3 regions of the Halalkalibaculum sp. DA3122 genome follow, and region 2 is predicted to be linked to each of the others. Evidence: riboswitches for the same ligand, from Rfam matches in the RefSeq annotation. Region 2 holds a riboswitch; each other region holds the start of a gene.
The links. Region 2 has a riboswitch for thiamine pyrophosphate ahead of ACG2F4_RS07635 (TonB-dependent receptor). Riboswitches for the same ligand answer to the same signal wherever they lie in the genome.
Positions count from the first base shown of each region.

Region 1 (5,462 bases), on a different contig from region 2:
TACCGGAGCGTGATAATACAGGTACCAGGCCGCCGTCTCGGAGGTGCCGATACAGCCGTTGGAAGAGGGGGTGCCCAGGGTTTCGATGTTGGTGATGGGGTGGATAAGCTGGCCATAGCGCAGATCGTTTATTTCGGGTTCCAGCCACGGCACGTTGGGCAACGCGGTCTCTACGCCATCGTCCCGACGGGTGACGTGGTAGGGGTGATTGTTGACGGGATTGATAAAGGTGGGTTCTTTTACGTGTCGGATGATGGTTCCCTCCCCGGTATGGGTGCGCAGATCGACAACTCTGCCGGCCATGGCCAGGTACTTATGCTCATTGCTGCCCACGCGCACCGGGGATTCATGGATCACGCTATCGTTTTGCCAAATGCGGAGTTTGAATTCAGGTATGTTCAGATCAAGCCAGGTCTGTTCGAAAAGCAGTTTCAGGCTGGTAATTCCCCGCTCCTTTAAGTCATAATAATCGGTAGCCGCCAGTGAATCGATCATCCAGGATTTATTGCGAATGATCAAGTGCTCAGAAATCGGGTAGGTGAGCAATGAGTCAAATCGAAATACGATTTTGTCCATCACCTTAAAATAGTCCTTGACCTTTACCGTATCCTTAAAAAAGTGGAGGGGCTGAGAGTTGCTTGAAGAAGTCTTGATTCCGGAAATATTCTAAAAAAAACTGTGGGTTCTTTTTTGTTGTAGAAAATCAGAAGAAGCGTAGCCGTTACTAACAGAAAAAATATGTTTCGGAATGTTGTCATGTGCATGGATCTATCTATATGATTGATCTCATATCAGAGATATATCATTAATTGGTTTCCCTGGTATTGCAGACGTTTCGCAAACCACCCCATCCTCTGATATCGGTTTCTCATCTGTTCATCCTGAACTCGATGAATGCATAAATTCTTTTCCCACTTCATCAAGTGGTACATAAACAACAAAACAGTTAAGCGGTTCATAACTTTATGTTTATTGGTGTTTATCTTGCTGGTTAAAATTTCACAATATTTTGATATCAAGAAGTGCTTATTTTATTGACAAGGCGTGTGATATAAATCCTTGGAATTTTGTAAAGTGAACTATTACATGCGGGGCTCTTACTTGTATCACTTTCTGGACACCATTGGCCGTGGAAAACTTCATAGTTCGACTGGTCTCTGACCAAATAGAATTTTTAAGTCTATCCAATCATGTGCCTATGCATTTGGATGTGGTAGTAAACCTCTCAATGAAAAATCCTTCTCTTCTATTTCGATAAGGCTGTCTAAACAAAACAACGCATTATTTTGATTTGTTTGTGTAGGTGAAAGTTGTACACTGGCTGACGAAAAAACATTACAAATAGGTTTATCGGCAGGTTCTATATTTTCAATAGTTCTTAAAGAGAGTCTTTGAAATATTGAATTTGTACAGTCGTGAGCGGCACTATGGTGTTGCTAACGGCAACCCCTGAATTAACGGCCGAGGGCTTCTTTTCGAGAACTTCCGGTTCAAGGAAATCTCAAAAGTGTGTACAAACGGCCAACTTCTGCCGACACTTGAATAGTGCCGGCATTGAAAGCCAGTGGTTGAGGGTGCCCCTTTATTGGGGCTGAGAACATACCCCTTGAACTTGACCCGGGTAATACCGGCGCAAGGAAACCGTTGGCTTTTTTGATTTGAACTCCAATATATACCGCAATTCGGTGGCTATATCTTCTCCCGTTCCTCTAGACATTATAGAGTCCAATTTACAAATAGCAACCGATCTTGCGACTACCTCTGTACCGATTGTTTCTCCCGATCTCGATGCCATCGACATCCAGAAAAAACTAACAGAACAAGCCTTTGAGTGTGCCTCCCATATCATTGTTTGTGATGGCCCCAGGTTTGTGGGATTGATACGAATTGAAGATCTGTATTCCGCTGGTGATCACTTGATGGCAAGAGATATTATGGATGAGGAACCCCCGACGATTAGACCGGGAGTAGACCAGGAAGTGGCGGCATGGACCGCGGTGCACCACAAGGAATCGGCCCTGGCGGTGGTAAACAAAGAGGGAGAATTTATCGGCTTGATTCCGCCTTATCTGCTACTACAAGTCCTGCTAAAAGAGCACGAAGAGGATTTGAGCCGGGTGGGTGGATTCTTGCAGGATACGAACAAAGCACGAACCGCGCTGCAGGAACCAATTTTCAAACGCTTTTGGCACCGGCTGCCCTGGTTGTTACTTGGGCTTTTGGGAGCGTTTATTGCCGCGAAGGTGGTGAGTGGATTTGAGTCCAGGCTTCAGGAAGAGTTAACCATTGCCTTTTTTATTCCAGGAATTGTATACCTGGCCGACGCAGTGGGTACGCAAACGGAAGCAATTATTGTACGTGGGCTCTCCGTGGGAGTGACCATCAAGAATGTGCTCTGGCAAGAGTTGCTCACCGGCATAACCATAGGGATTGTATTGGCAGCGATTTCATATCCATTTCTCCTTTGGAACTGGAGTGATCCACAACTGGCGTTTGGAACGAGTCTGTCCCTGCTTGCAGCCTGTTCCACGGCCACATTAGTTGCCATGGTACTGCCGGTTCTGTTCAACCTGATTGATATTGATCCGGCCTTTGAAATGGTCCCATCGCAACCGTCATCCAGGACGTGCTGTCTATCCTGATCTACTTTTTTATCACCACGGCCATCATGTTCTGAATAGCTATTGGACGGTACCCCACCCTCAACCTCCAACGCCAGGCCATTACAAGGGAGTTTCGCCTGAATATCCTGTGTAGGAAAACCCCTCTCAACCATTTGGTAGAAGCACCTATAGGGTTGGTAACTCGTTTTAAGGAAGTTAAAGTTATTAATGCGCAGCTTGATGCATTAATAGATTAACTCTCATCGGAGAAAACAGTCATGTTTGAGAATCGAAAAGAGGCAGGTATAGAGCTGGGCAAGGCCCTCAAAAAATACAAATCGGCAAGGCCTGTCGTGTTGGCTATTCCTCGCGGTGGAGTGGAAGTAGGGTATTATGTAGCACGAGCCTTGGAATGCGACTTTGATGTAATCATCACCCGTAAACTCGGCTATCCTCAACAGCCCGAAGCTGCCTTTGGAGCACTTGCAGAGGATGGAAGCCTGTACCTTGACCCGTGGTCAAACCAATATCTTACCAGAGATATTATTACCAATGTTCAGGCAAAGGAAAATAAGGAAATCCAAAGACGCATTTTGAAGTACCGCAATGGAAAGGAACTGCCCAGCCTGAGGAATCGTGTAGTCATCCTCGTGGATGACGGTATTGCCACTGGAGCGACCATTTTTGCTGCTCTTAGAATGTGTCGAAAGCACCAATCCAAAAAGATCGTAATAGCAGCTCCGGTTTCGGGACTAACCAGGCTCACTGCACTTGAGGCCGAAGCAGATGAAGTGGTTATACTGGATAAATATCAATATTTAGCAGCCGTTTCACAGGGATATCGTAATTTTACGAACCTTAGTGATGAAGCTGTGCAACGCTACCTGAGTAACTGGCGTAATCAAACAATAAAATCTTCTCCAGCCTAATTGGCAGGGATTTCCCTTACATGAGCTAGAAGAACATTTCTTACATGCCGTTTGGTTTCAAAGCCTATACCCATCTGTTGTTTCCTATCGTAATTTATTTGAGTAATGAATTTAACAAGGAGAACATTATGGCTTACAAAAAACTACTTTTTCAGACTTCAGCCAGGGAGAAACTCTTGAAAGGAGCTACCACTCTTTATGATGCCGTTCGCATAACCCTGGGTCCGAAATCCAAATCAGTGTTGATTGGCAAAAAATGGGGAAAACCGCTCGTATGTAATGATGGCGTAACTATTGCAAAAGAAATGGACCTGAAAGACCCCGAAGAGAATCTAGGGGCTCAGGTGTTGAAAGAAGCTGCCGAGTGTACCGGTGACCTGGTGGGGGATGGGACCTCTACATCAACAATTTTGGCTTATACTATTTTTGCCGAGGGACTCAAAAATGTGGCTGCCCGGGCCAGTGCTATCGAGTTGAAGAGAGGGTTGGACCGGGGATTAGCCGTTGCTGTTGAGGCATTAAAAGAAATTTCCAGACCGGTAAAAACACACAAGGAAAAACAGCAGGTGGCCACCATATCGGCGCATAACGATAGTGCCATTGGCGACCTGGTGGCCGAGGCTATCGATAAAATTGGGCCTGAAGGAGTGATTACGGTGGAGGAGGCCAAAGGTACGGAGACCCAGGTTGAAGTCGTAGAGGGTATGCAATTCGACCGTGGATATCTTTCCCCATACTTTGTGACAGATGCCGAGAAGATGGAAGTTGAAATAGAGAATCCCCGAATTCTGCTGTATGACAAAAAGATCAGCAATATTAAAGACTTGCTTCCCATGTTGGAAGAGATGGCCAAACAGCAGACCGGGCTTGTGGTGATCGCTGAAGATGTGGATGGGGAAGCCCTGGCCAGCCTTGTGGTGAATCGAATTCGGGGTGTCCTATCCTGCGTGGCCATTAAAGCACCGGGCTTTGGGGACCGCCGGACGGCCATGCTCCAGGATATCGCCCTGCTTACCGGCGGGCAGTTGATATCGGAATCGCTGGGCATGAAGCTTGAGAATATTACTACGGAGATGCTGGGTTCGGCACAGCGCATTTTGGTGGACAAAGATACGACAACGGTTATCGGCGGAGGTGGAGATAAAGGGGCCATCGAAGGGCGATGCAACGAGCTTCGCAGGCAAATCGAGAAATCAGATTCTGACTACGACAAAGAGAAACTGCAGGAACGACTGGCCAAACTCTCGGGTGGTGTCGCCGTTATCCGGGTGGGCGCACCTTCCGAAACGGAGCTCAAAAGCCGGAAAGAAGCTTTCGAAGATGCCATCAGCGCCACCAAGGCGGCCATTGAAGAGGGGATCGTACCGGGTGCCGGCCTGGCCTTGTTGAGAACAACTAATGCCGTTGAGGAAGAGGCCAAAAAAACAGAGGGAGATGAAAAAACGGGTATCCTCATATTGCGGAGGGCTTTGGAAGCACCCGCCCGGCAGATTGCTGAAAATTCGGGAGTCGATGACGGGGTAATCGTTGAAAAGATGATGGCCGGGGATGGGAACTATGGTTTTGATGCCGCGCAAAACCAGTTTGTCGACCTGTATAAAGCCGGTATTATCGACCCGACCAAAGTGGTTCGAATCGCGCTCGAAAATGCCGTATCGGTGGCCGGGACACTACTGCTTACCGAAGCGACGATGACTGAAGTCGAAGAAAAGCCCAAAAGCTTCCGTGATGAAGCCGCCCTGGAAGATGGTATGCTAGAGTAAAACAGGAGTAATCGGTTTTTTGGGTACCTTATTCATCTACATCGCTTGCAATATATTTCGAATAAGATGTGAGTAACGATTTACCATATTTAACCTTAGCAATATGGATGGCATACATGTAATTCAGGAATACGCATCTATGTCGGAGAAAGATGCCCCACAGAACT
Region 1 covers NZ_JBINJF010000007.1:167,716-173,177, reverse strand. Annotated here, with positions in the region: gene ACG2F4_RS07295 (L,D-transpeptidase) at 1-576, opposite strand, end outside; TPP riboswitch at 1,561-1,656, shown strand; gene ACG2F4_RS07290 (magnesium transporter) at 1,659-2,642, shown strand; gene ACG2F4_RS07285 (phosphoribosyltransferase) at 2,882-3,532, shown strand; gene groL (chaperonin GroEL) at 3,661-5,295, shown strand; gene ACG2F4_RS07275 (hypothetical protein) at 5,435-5,462, shown strand, end outside.
Region 1: linked by a shared signal. The riboswitch ahead of ACG2F4_RS07290 (magnesium transporter) and the one ahead of ACG2F4_RS07635 (TonB-dependent receptor) in region 2 are both predicted to bind thiamine pyrophosphate.

Region 2 (5,462 bases):
GTTTCCGTAAAATAGTATTGACCTTTACCATAGATGTTGAAGTCGGTTTTAAACCCGTTGTTGTTATAATAGGTTTCCTCGATACGGCTGTCGCCGGCGTAGCGCGCCCAGATCACCTCGCCAAAATGGTCGCCGTCATACTCATTATATCCCCCGCCCAGTGTTACCGACCAGCGATCCGCAACCCGGTAATCGGTGGAAAAGACAATCCCGTAGAAGTGATTATCCAGCCACCGCCGGCGTACCAGGTCACTTTGGGTGATGGTCTGGCCGCCGATCTGAATCGGCCCGATACCGTAGGTTGCGAGGTCATCTTCGTCGCGAAACTCCTCGTAATAGCCCCGGCCGTAGGTGTAGTGAAACGAGGCGTTGGCATTCCAGCGGTCCGCCAGCTGGTATGAATAGTGGACCTGGTAGTGATCCTGCTGGTAGTTGTCGGTTTGGTCCTCGTAGGTAAACTCGTTGAACTGCCGGTTGCCCACGTTGTTGCGAAAATGTACAGCCTTTTCCCCGGCTATGCCGAGACTGGTTATATACCTTTCAAGCTGATCTGAATTCCCGTTCAACACCGGTTCCGGCACGCCATTCCACGCCTGATAGGTTTCCTCTACGCCGGAGAGCACATCGACCTTGAGCAGACTTCGCTCACCATTCCGGGAACCGCTCAGGTAGATCGATTTCAGGTCGGACGTCGCCCGGTCGATATACCCGTCCGAGATGATTTTGGAGAGGCGACCTTCAAACTGCCAGCCGTTTTCCATCAGGCCCGAACCCAGCTGTACATTTATTTTTTGAGTGTTGAATGAGCCGTAGCCGGTATTGACCTCCCCATAGGGCTCGGGGGTCATCGTCGAGGTCTGGATATTCATCGTGCCCCCGAACGCTCCCGCGCCGTGAGTTGAAGTGCCGACTCCCCGCTGGATCTGGATATTTTCCACCGACGAAGCCAGATCAGGGAGGTCAACCCAAAAAACTCCATGCGATTCCGCATCATTCAGCGGAATTCCATTAATCGTGACGTTGATACGCGTGGGATCGACGCCGCGAATACGCAGGCCGGTATACCCGATCCCCGTCCCGGCATCTGACGTGGTCGTCACCGATGGGGTGGAGCTGACCAGGTATGGGATATCCTGGCCGAGATTCCTCTTTTCGATCTCTTCGCGCTCGATATTTTCGTAGGCCATCGGTGAGGCCTCATCCACCCGCAGCGCCCGAACAAACACTTCGCTGCTCATCACCGATTCCGGAACAAGGGCAATGCGGAGATCGCCGCCTCCCCGCTCCTCAATATTAATCGATTTTGACCTGTAGCCAACAAATGAAACCGTGACTTTTTTTAATCCACCATCGACCAGGAGCAGCTTAAAACTGCCGTCCGCGGCTGTTGTGGTCCCGTTTTGGGTGCCCTCCTGGACAACATGGGCCCCTGCGAGGGGCTCGCTGGACCGGGCATCGATGACAGCCCCCGCGACAGTCTGGCTCAAGGCCGTATTCTGGTTAAAAAATTGAATAAAACACAGGAATACCGCTCCTGCTGCAAAACGTGTGATGTGAGTAAACATGAAAAAATCCTCCATCTTATTTGTTTATAAGAGGAGGAGGTAAACTTGCAAGAAGTGCTGAAGCATGGGAACTCCAGGTTTCCCTACGCCGGTGTTAACCGGTTCAGGTTCTTAGGGTATGATCTCAGCCCGCTGTTGCAAGCACCCCCAACCATTGTGAGTGTGTATTTGTATGTGCCGTAAATATAATGCTACTCGAAAATCTTTCAAAGATAAATACCAGAGGGTTTTGCAAAACCCTCACTTCTTCGTTCTGAGGGAGTTGTACTCCCGTTAAAAGCTCAATAAGGTCGACAGTACAACTCCCTCCCAACAAAATAGCAGGTTCTGCAAAGGTCTTTGCCAATCATTTTATATTGTAACAAAGTGATTTACTGTTGCAACTTTCATGCTGTATTCCCGATTTTCAGGTACTGCTTAACTCAATTGTTGCTATGAACGGTAGAACCCCGGTATTACTGGCATTCATGTTCTTTTTTATTTCATGCGGACCGGAACAGTCGTCCCCGGAAGCGCCCCAGGCACGACTTTCCGCCACCATTGAACCCGGCGATATCAGGACCCATATCCAGTTTCTTGCCAGTGATTCGCTGCGGGGCCGTGCAACAGGCACGGCCGGGGAAGCGATCGCAGCCAACTACATTGCCGATGCCTTCAATCAATTCGGGATTGCACCACTGGGCGAAGACGATACCTACTTTCAGCCTTTCACCGTGACCACAGACCATCTCCACAATCCGCCCCAGGGGGATACCTCCCGGCAGCGGGAACGGCCTCTTCTCTCCCGGAACGTAGTGGGAATCATAAACGGAAGCGAAGAACCAGATTCCTACATGATCATCGGCGCCCATTATGACCACCTCGGCACGGGAGGATACGGCTCGCTCGCCAACCGGCGACGGAACCAGATCCACAACGGAGCCGATGACAACGCCTCCGGCACGGCGGGCATTCTTGAACTGGCGCAGTACTTTTCGGTTAATTCTCCCCGAAAAAGCTTGGTCTTTGTTGCATTTTCAGGGGAAGAGATCGGCCTGCTGGGATCGCAGCATTTTGTCGACCAGCTGCCGGTACCGGCAGAGCAGGTCGAGGCGATGATCAACCTCGATATGATCGGGCGACTGCAGGATAACAAACTGCTCATTTTCGGCACCGGCTCCGCTGAGCGGTGGGAGCAACTCATAGCAGAAGCCAACACCGACTCGCTTCAGATCGAGACTTCGGCAGATGGAACGGGAGCCAGCGACCACACCAGCTTCTATAACAAGCAGATTCCCGTACTGCACTACTTCACCGGTACCCACGGCGACTACCACCGTCCCACTGACGACGCCGGGCAGATTAATTATGACGGCCAGGACAAGGTGCTGGAGCATGTGCGCCGCGTGATACAACAGCTGGACAAACCTGGCAGCGAGCTTACATTCACGGAAGTTCCGGCCAGTGAACAGCAGAAGGGGATTAGCATGAAGGGCGTGACCCTTGGCGTAACGCCGGATTACGGCTTTGACGGCACCGGCATGCGAATTACAGGGGTCAACGCCGGTGGACCAGCCGGGCGGGCCGGACTCCGGAGTGGAGATGTAATCATAAAGCTGGATGGCCAGCCCCTGAAGGATATCTATGAATATATGGAGATTCTGGGCGGGCTCGAAGAAGGGGAAACCGGTACCGTTACCGTCCAGCGTGGAGAGGAGGAGCTAACCCTCGATATCCGGTTTTAAGCGGTCGCATTTTTCCAATCATTAAGAATTTCGACGCTTTATAAATATACCATCCAGGAGTCTGTCGGACTTAGAAAATCGTTACGAAAATATGTCAGTTTGAGACAGATTTCGTGATTCTTTTGAGGGGAACAGTGGTTCTATTTGCCGAAAAAGAGCACGAAATATGGCCAAATCTGACGCTTTTGCAATAGGTTTAGCTAAGTCCGACAGACTCCCAGTACATTTAAAAAATTGCTTACTTCCCATGGTTCTTCCAAGCGTGAACACCTGATATAGCCCGTAACTTATCTCCTAAATTTAACTAACCTTTAAAGAATCGTATCACCTCTCACGTCTGGCGTTTGCCATCAGTTACTGTCCCACCATGAATACCGCATTCCCAAAGAGCAGGTTCCCGTTGTGCCAAAAAGCGCGGAACAGGGGATTATCGATCATATACACCACTCTTCCCTCCCCGATCTCCTGAACCCCGAACGTCAGCGTTTGTTCCAGTTCCTGCTCGGCCCTGTAGCCGATAAATCCACTCAGGTGGGCATCTTTTCGGGCAATCCCGACATTCCACCCATCCTGCAGGTAGCGATATGCGTCGGTATCCAGCTTAAGAGAAAAATAGGTGTCTCCGAGCCCGTACCCGAGCGGATGCGAGGCATCAATCAAAATTTTGAAGACAGATCCGCTGTTCGCTTCGCTGACCCGTTCTCTCTGCTGTTTATAAAATGAAGTGCCGTAAGCGGGATCACTGTCTTTAGATTTGCTCTCCTCTTTTGTAGTCAGGGAAAATCCCTCCCTGCCAGACAGAAAAGCGTTGGCCTGCCGCAATGCAACCAGTCTTCCCCCGCCGGCGACCCACTCCCTTATGGCTCGCAGGCGATCGTCATCAATGATGCCCGCGTAACTACCGCCTGGTAAAATGAGCAGATCATACCTTTGCAAATCTACATTGTCAAAATAGCCGGAGTCCACCAGCGTGACGGGATAATTAATCTGCCGGTCAAAAAAGTGCCATATTTCACCTACGTTGCCGGCGGAAGTACCTTTACCGGAAAGGACCGCCACCCTTGGCTTTTCTAAAAAGCGAAACGAATCAGATCCAAAATTGGGACCGGAATCCACCCAACCTGTGGAGACGGGGTACAGCGGCTGCCCGAAACCGTTTGCTGTCTGTTGAACAACCTGGTCAAATTGAGCTCCGAGCTCCGCGTTTGCATTCCGCGTAATCACCAGCGTCCCCGGATCGTACCTGGTACCGTCAATAACAAATTGACTGCCGGCAATATGGATGTCAATGCCCTTTTGGAGCAGGGCTGCCACCATCCGCATATCGCTCAACGACTTCCATTCAGCCAGGTAGGCATAGGGAGTTCCCGCACCCTCATTCTGTACCCGGGGGACCGGCGGTTGGCCGGGAACGGGATCGACACGCTCCTTCAAGGCGTACCCATCCAAACCAAAAGCGTAATGTTGTCCCCATGCGGTAATATCGTAGGTGACGGAATCGGTCAACTCCGGATTTGGCTCAAAAAAGATGCGTGCCAACACCGACTTCGGTTGGTATGCACTTACAAGGTAATCGTCCGTTGTGAGATCAAACTGCTCGTACTCCCCGGTTTGATAGTTGTTCCCGGTATAGGTCTCTTCCCGCGGTGCCATGCCGTACCGCACCCGGTGCTTTTCCAACAGGCTGAACAGCGAGCGGAGTTTGTCGGGATTATTATCACCGCTGATTACGTACGTTTTGTATTTGCCCGCCGGGTTTTCGCGCGACTGCCGGTAATAGGCGGCAAACTCGTGCACGATCTCTTTAGCATGTCGGGAGGCTATCTCAATCGTCGAAAGGCCGGTGGTGACGTGGTGCGTCAGCCGATCTCTGAGTGTCAGGGTGTCCCCTTCTGCCTGGATGATGCGGAGTCCCGCCTGGCCGGCCTGCTCGTAGGTCATCCCGATGGACCCGTTATAGGTGGGGTAGGTATCCCCGTAGCTTGGATAAAAAAGATCGAAAACCTCGCGGGTAAAGTAGAGCCAGTTGTTGGCATCAAAATAGTCTGCGTGGTTTTTCCCGATGGTGTACTGAAACTGGCGCTGCCATTCCGTTATCGCCTTGTGAAACGGTTCGGCGGCCGGGGCAAAATAGTAGGGGGCGTTGTGGTTCTGCTCGTGAAAATCCACGTGG
Region 2 covers NZ_JBINJF010000008.1:78,950-84,411, forward strand. Annotated here, with positions in the region: gene ACG2F4_RS07635 (TonB-dependent receptor) at 1-1,487, opposite strand, end outside; TPP riboswitch at 1,629-1,724, opposite strand; gene ACG2F4_RS07640 (M28 family peptidase) at 2,000-3,289, shown strand; gene ACG2F4_RS07645 (M14 family metallopeptidase) at 3,644-5,462, opposite strand, start outside.

Region 3 (5,462 bases), on a different contig from region 2:
GCAAGCGGACGCGGCGCACATTTTTTTCGATCGGTAATCAGGTAGTATCGGAAGGATGTTCTACTCATCCGTGCCCGAGACCTCAATTCGGCCCTCCATCGGGCTGGAAGCGTTGGCGTACAACCGGCGCGGCATGCGTCCCGATTCAAATGCCAACCGACCTGCCTCGATAGCCAGTTTCATCGCCTGTGCCATCTTCACCGGGTGCCTGGCCTGCGATATGGCCGAATTCATCAGTACCGCATCCATCCCCAACTCCATCGCGATGGCGGCGTCAGAGGCCGTACCCACCCCGGCGTCCACAATCACCGGCACATCCACTTGTTCGCGAATAATCTGCAGGTTATACGGGTTGCGGATGCCCATACCGGAACCGATGGGGGCTCCCAGCGGCATGACGGCGGCACACCCCATCTCGGCCAGCTTCTTGCAGGTAATCGGGTCGTCATTGGCATAGGGCAGCACGACGAAATCTTCCATAATAAGCTGTTCAGCCGCCTTCAACAACTCGGCAACATCAGGGAACAGCGTCTCGTCATCACCGATCACCTCGAGCTTCACCCAGTTGGTATCGAGGGCTTCGCGACCCAGTTGCGCGGTCAGTACCGCTTCTTTGGCGGTATAGCATCCCGCGGTATTCGGCAGGATAAAATAGTTGTCCCCGTCGAGATAGCTGAGGATATCCTCCCCTCCGTCACGCTCCAGGTTTGCCCGGCGCAGGGCAACAGTCACAATCTCGGTGCCGCTTGCGTTCAGTGCCCGGCGCATGGTCTCGGGATCAGGGAATCGCGCGCTCCCCACGATAAGCCGGGAATCAAATTCCTTGTCTGCTATCTTCAGTTTACTCATAATTTTTTAAGTCAAATTAGGATACTCTATTCGAGGGCTTTGCAAAACCGTCTATGCTATTTTGAAGCGCAAGCTTTTTTAACACAGATACCGTTTTCTCTTACTGGTTCAAATCACAACCTTAAACCGGGACAGGTGCTGGATCAGCGATTCTTCATTCCAACTCATCCTCCCTGTGTGGCACGGATAATTTCGATACGATCCTCTTCATGCAGTTGCTGACGGTCCCACTGGGATTTGGGAACGACGGAATCATTCAGGGCAACGGCCGTTCCCTTGCTGTCTCCATCGTCTTCGACATCAAACTCGGCCAACAGCTTTTTCACTGTGTTGGCTTGTGTATTAACAGTGTCTCCATTTACAGTCAGTTTCATAATTTTATAGATCCTTGATTTTCGGGTTTCTTTTCTAAAAACGACCGGGACGAAACGGTTCAAGAACCTCAGCGACCGTCCCATCCAGAATTTCATCCGCTATTGAATAAACAGTTACAGGCGTCAACAGGATTCCGTGGCGGTAGTGCCCCGTGGCGTAATAAAGCCCTTCCATCTCAGTCTGGCCGATAATGGGCGCATGATCGCGGCTGGCGGGTCGGAGTCCGGCGATGGTCTCCACCAGCGGCAGGTCGTAGATGGAAGGCACCGCCTCCCAAGCCTCTTCCAGGAGCTCCTTCTGCCCCCCCGCCGTAGGTGTTTGGTCAAACCCCTTCTCCTCGCTGGTGGCTCCCAGCCGGATCGTACCGTCCTCTTTGGGAACCAGGTAGAATCGCGGCGATCGCACGATCCCCTTCAGGTCACAGTCATCTGTTTGTTGAAGCGTTATGATCTGTCCTTTCACGGGACGAATCGGCGGGTTGATCTTATCTGGAATACCGGCAATTTTCCCGGACCAACAACCAGCGGCCAAAATCACTTTATCAAACTTAAAATTTGAGGATGCCGTTGAAAGACCTCTAAGTGTACCCCCGGCAAGATCAATCTGCTGCACCGCATTTTTTTCCAGCAGCAGACCGCCCCGCGATTCAAACGCTTTCCTGAGGCATCGGACCAGCGCCCGGTTGTCGATCTGGGCGTCATCCGGCAGCCACACGGCCGATACGATCTTTGGCGAAAGCAGTGGTTCGCGCTCCCGGGCCTCTGTTCCCGTTATCATCTCAACCGTCAATGATAGCTCTTCCCTGAAATTGTATAGTCGTTGTAGGTGCTCGGTATCATCGCGGTCGACGCCCACCAGCATGGTTCCGCACCGGTCGAATTCAGGAACATTTTCAACATCTTCGGCCAGCTCCTCCAAAAAGCGCGGGTACAGGCGCAGACTCTCCTGCCCCAGCTTCATCAGCTCGATCTCCTCGAACCCCACTTCTGCGTAGGGAGCCAGCATCCCCGCTGCCGCCCGGCTGGCCTCCTGCCCGACGGTGCCCTTCTCAAACAGCGTGACTTCGGCTCCCCGCCGGAGCAGCTGCCAGCCGATACTGAGTCCGATAATACCGCCGCCGATAATGCCGATTTTCATATTTTGGAATCTTTATTTGTATTCTGTCTCGGTGTTTACAGGGCGTTGTGCCTTACTTTCAACGCACTAATTCGGCTTGATACTGCCTATTCTGCCTCCTCCAACACCTCCAGCAACGGCCACTGCTCCCTGCGATAGGCGCTCTCCCAGAACATCCACTCCAGCTCGGTGGACTTGACAAACGCCTCGGTCATCTCTTCCAGTCGCTCTTTGGATTCACGCTCCGCTACCTCGTCGGTGATCTCAATAGCGCGATCCACGCTCTTGTTGAACTCTTCTCCCGCGTAGGTATCGATCCAGTCCTGGTAGGGATTCTCTTCGGCTGCATTTTCGTAGATCTCCAGTCCCACTTCCCGGTATATCCAAAAGCAGGGGAGCAAGGCGGCTATATTTACGACATTATCTTTTGTAGCTGCTGTTGAAAGCAGAAAGTTGGTATATGAAAAGCAGGAGGGAGATTTTTTGGGGTTCATCTCCGTTCCGTACTGCTCGTAAAAATTCTGGTGCAGCTGCCGCTCTACGACCACCGCCTCGCTGGCAAACTTGAAAAAGTCGTACATCTGGGTTGTGGAATCACAGCGAACGCCGGCCAGGGAGAGCGCCCTCGAAAAGTCCGCCAGGTACAGGGTATCCTGCTTCAGGTAGAACAGGAATATATCTTCGGGTAGTGTCCCATCGGTCAGTTCCCGGATAAACGGCAGTTCAAGGATGGCGTCGTACATCGGTTCAATAGTTGACCAGAGCTCGTCGGTGAATTTCATTCTGTGATCTGGATTTACTTTTCAACAGTTAGTTATGAAGGTAGTTTATATTTTCGTTACTGCCACCACTGATAAAAATGGTGCAGCGGGCCGTGACCTTCGCCTATGCTGTATTCGCTGCCTGCTCTTATGGCACCGGAGATATACTCTTTGGCGTCCTGAACAGCCTCAGGAAGCGGCTTCCCTTTTGCGAGTCCCGCCGCAATGGCTGACGAAAGGGTACAGCCGGTGCCGTGGGTATTCGGCGTATGAACTCGTTCTGCCTGGAACCAGTACACCTCCCGGCCGCTGGTGTCTTTCTCGTTCAGTACCAAACAATCGATGCTTTTCTCGTCGCTGAAGTGCCCGCCTTTCAGCAGTACGGAGCGGGGCCCAAGCTCCAGCAATTTCCGGGCAGCCGATTCCATCTGTGAGCGGTCTTCAATTTGGATATCCAGCAGGGTCTCTGCCTCCGGCAGGTTGGGCGTAATATTCGTACTCAGCGGGAACAGGCGCTCTTTTAACGTTTCAATTGCATCATCTTCAATAAGCCTGGCCCCGCTCTTGGCCACCATGACGGGATCAAGCACTATGTTGTCAACAGCATGAGTTTCCAGGCGATCCGCAACTGTTTCCATGACAGGAGTGTTGAACAGCATGCCTATTTTTACAGCATCTACGCCCAGATCACTGATAACAGTATCGATCTGCAGGGCCACAAAGTCGGGCGGCAAGGCGTGGATACCGGTGACGTCAGTGGTATTCTGGGCGGTCAGGGCGGCCAGTACCGACATGCCGTAACACCCCATCGCAGCAAAGGCTTTAAGATCGGCCTGAATTCCCGCACCGCCCCCGCTGTCAGATGTCGCGATGGTCAGTGCCCGGGCATACGTCTTGGCTGGTGTTTTTTCCATGGATAAACAGCAGTGATTTTATTTAGTGCTGTTTACCGGCAGAAGATGGGCTGAAGTTGAGGTGTCGTTTCCCTCCGCTGGTACTAACCAGGTCAAGTGTTGAGGATCTTATCTCAGCCCTTTCGCCTGCGCGAAAAAGCACTCCTAACGACAAACAGCGGTCACTAAGTGAACAAGAGGATATTACCGAAAAACACTACGCTATGCAAACGGTAAAGAAGGGCCGTGCCTTATTCAAAAGCATTAATTTCCGGATTAACTGTCTGCATTTAACTTATTGATGCGTGACGGGTAACGAGTAAAGAGTAACCCGTGATGCGCAGTAGAAGCAGCGTTACTCCTCACTTATTACTCGTTACAGATTACGCATCCTCCGACATCTGGCTTTCCAGGAGAGATTTAAACTGATCGTAGGAACGTGGAAGCTGCTGTACCTTGATGCCGTTGATAAAAAATGTGGGCGTTGAGTTCACCCCCATATTGACTCCTTCCTGCTTCTGTTCCATCACTGTTTTTTGCGTTTCTGCAGCATTCAGGTCACTTTGAAACTGCTGGACATCCAGTCCCAGTTCCTTTGCATATCCAATAAAAATCGACTGTGGATTCCCAGAACTCGACCAGTTGTCCTGGTTCTCGAACAGCATATCATGCATCGCCTTGAACTGCCCCTGGTTCCCGGCTGCCTCGGCTGCACGGGCGGCCAGCGCCGCAAACTGATGGCTGTTCAGCGGAAAGTAACGGTATTCCACCTTCAGTTTATCCCCGAACTCCTCTTTTAGTTTTTCAACAACCGGATGGTAATAGGCGCAGGCCGGGCATTGGTAGTCGCTGTACTCGGTCAGTACGATATCGGCTTCACTGTCGGACTCCTGGGCAAAGGATCCCGCCGCGGTTAACAAGAAAATAAAAGTCGAAAACGAGAGGATTTGTAGTAAACGTTTCATAAATCGTTATCTGGTTTAAGATTCGTTAAAGCTTAATCATACTAAAATGCCTGGTCAATACCTTTTCCAGGATATTAAATGCTTCTGAGATCTCCTCTTCCGTTGTCTGCTTGCCTAACGAAATACGGATGAACTCTCGTGCCTCCTGCTCATCACGCCCCAGGGCCACCATGCTGGCCGCCGGTTTTTCCGAGCCCACCGAACAGGCGCTGCCGGTCGAAATTGCCAGTCCGTAGCGGTTGCACTCGATCATGGCGTACTGCCCCTCCATGCCGTGAATACGCAGCCCAATAATATTGGGAAGGCTGTTTTCAGGGTCGCCCTCCAGGGTAACATCGAATTCACTTTCCATCAGCAGATCCAGGAACTGGTTGCGCAGGGTTCGTTCCCGTTCCAGCTCATCTTCCCGCTGCCTGGCTATATCACGGGCAGCAGCCATAAAAGCTCCAACGCCCGGCACGTTCACTGTTCCCGAAGCAAAGCCTTTTTCCTGCGTTGTTCCC
Region 3 covers NZ_JBINJF010000001.1:272,638-278,099, forward strand. Annotated here, with positions in the region: gene thiE (thiamine phosphate synthase) at 1-68, opposite strand, end outside; gene ACG2F4_RS01110 (thiazole synthase) at 61-849, opposite strand; gene thiS (sulfur carrier protein ThiS) at 1,014-1,223, opposite strand; gene thiO (glycine oxidase ThiO) at 1,258-2,361, opposite strand; gene tenA (thiaminase II) at 2,448-3,122, opposite strand; gene thiD (bifunctional hydroxymethylpyrimidine kinase/phosphomethylpyrimidine kinase) at 3,179-4,015, opposite strand; TPP riboswitch at 4,068-4,171, opposite strand; gene ACG2F4_RS01135 (DsbA family protein) at 4,378-4,959, opposite strand; gene ACG2F4_RS01140 (IscS subfamily cysteine desulfurase) at 4,985-5,462, opposite strand, start outside.
Region 3: linked by a shared signal. The riboswitch ahead of thiD (bifunctional hydroxymethylpyrimidine kinase/phosphomethylpyrimidine kinase) and the one ahead of ACG2F4_RS07635 (TonB-dependent receptor) in region 2 are both predicted to bind thiamine pyrophosphate.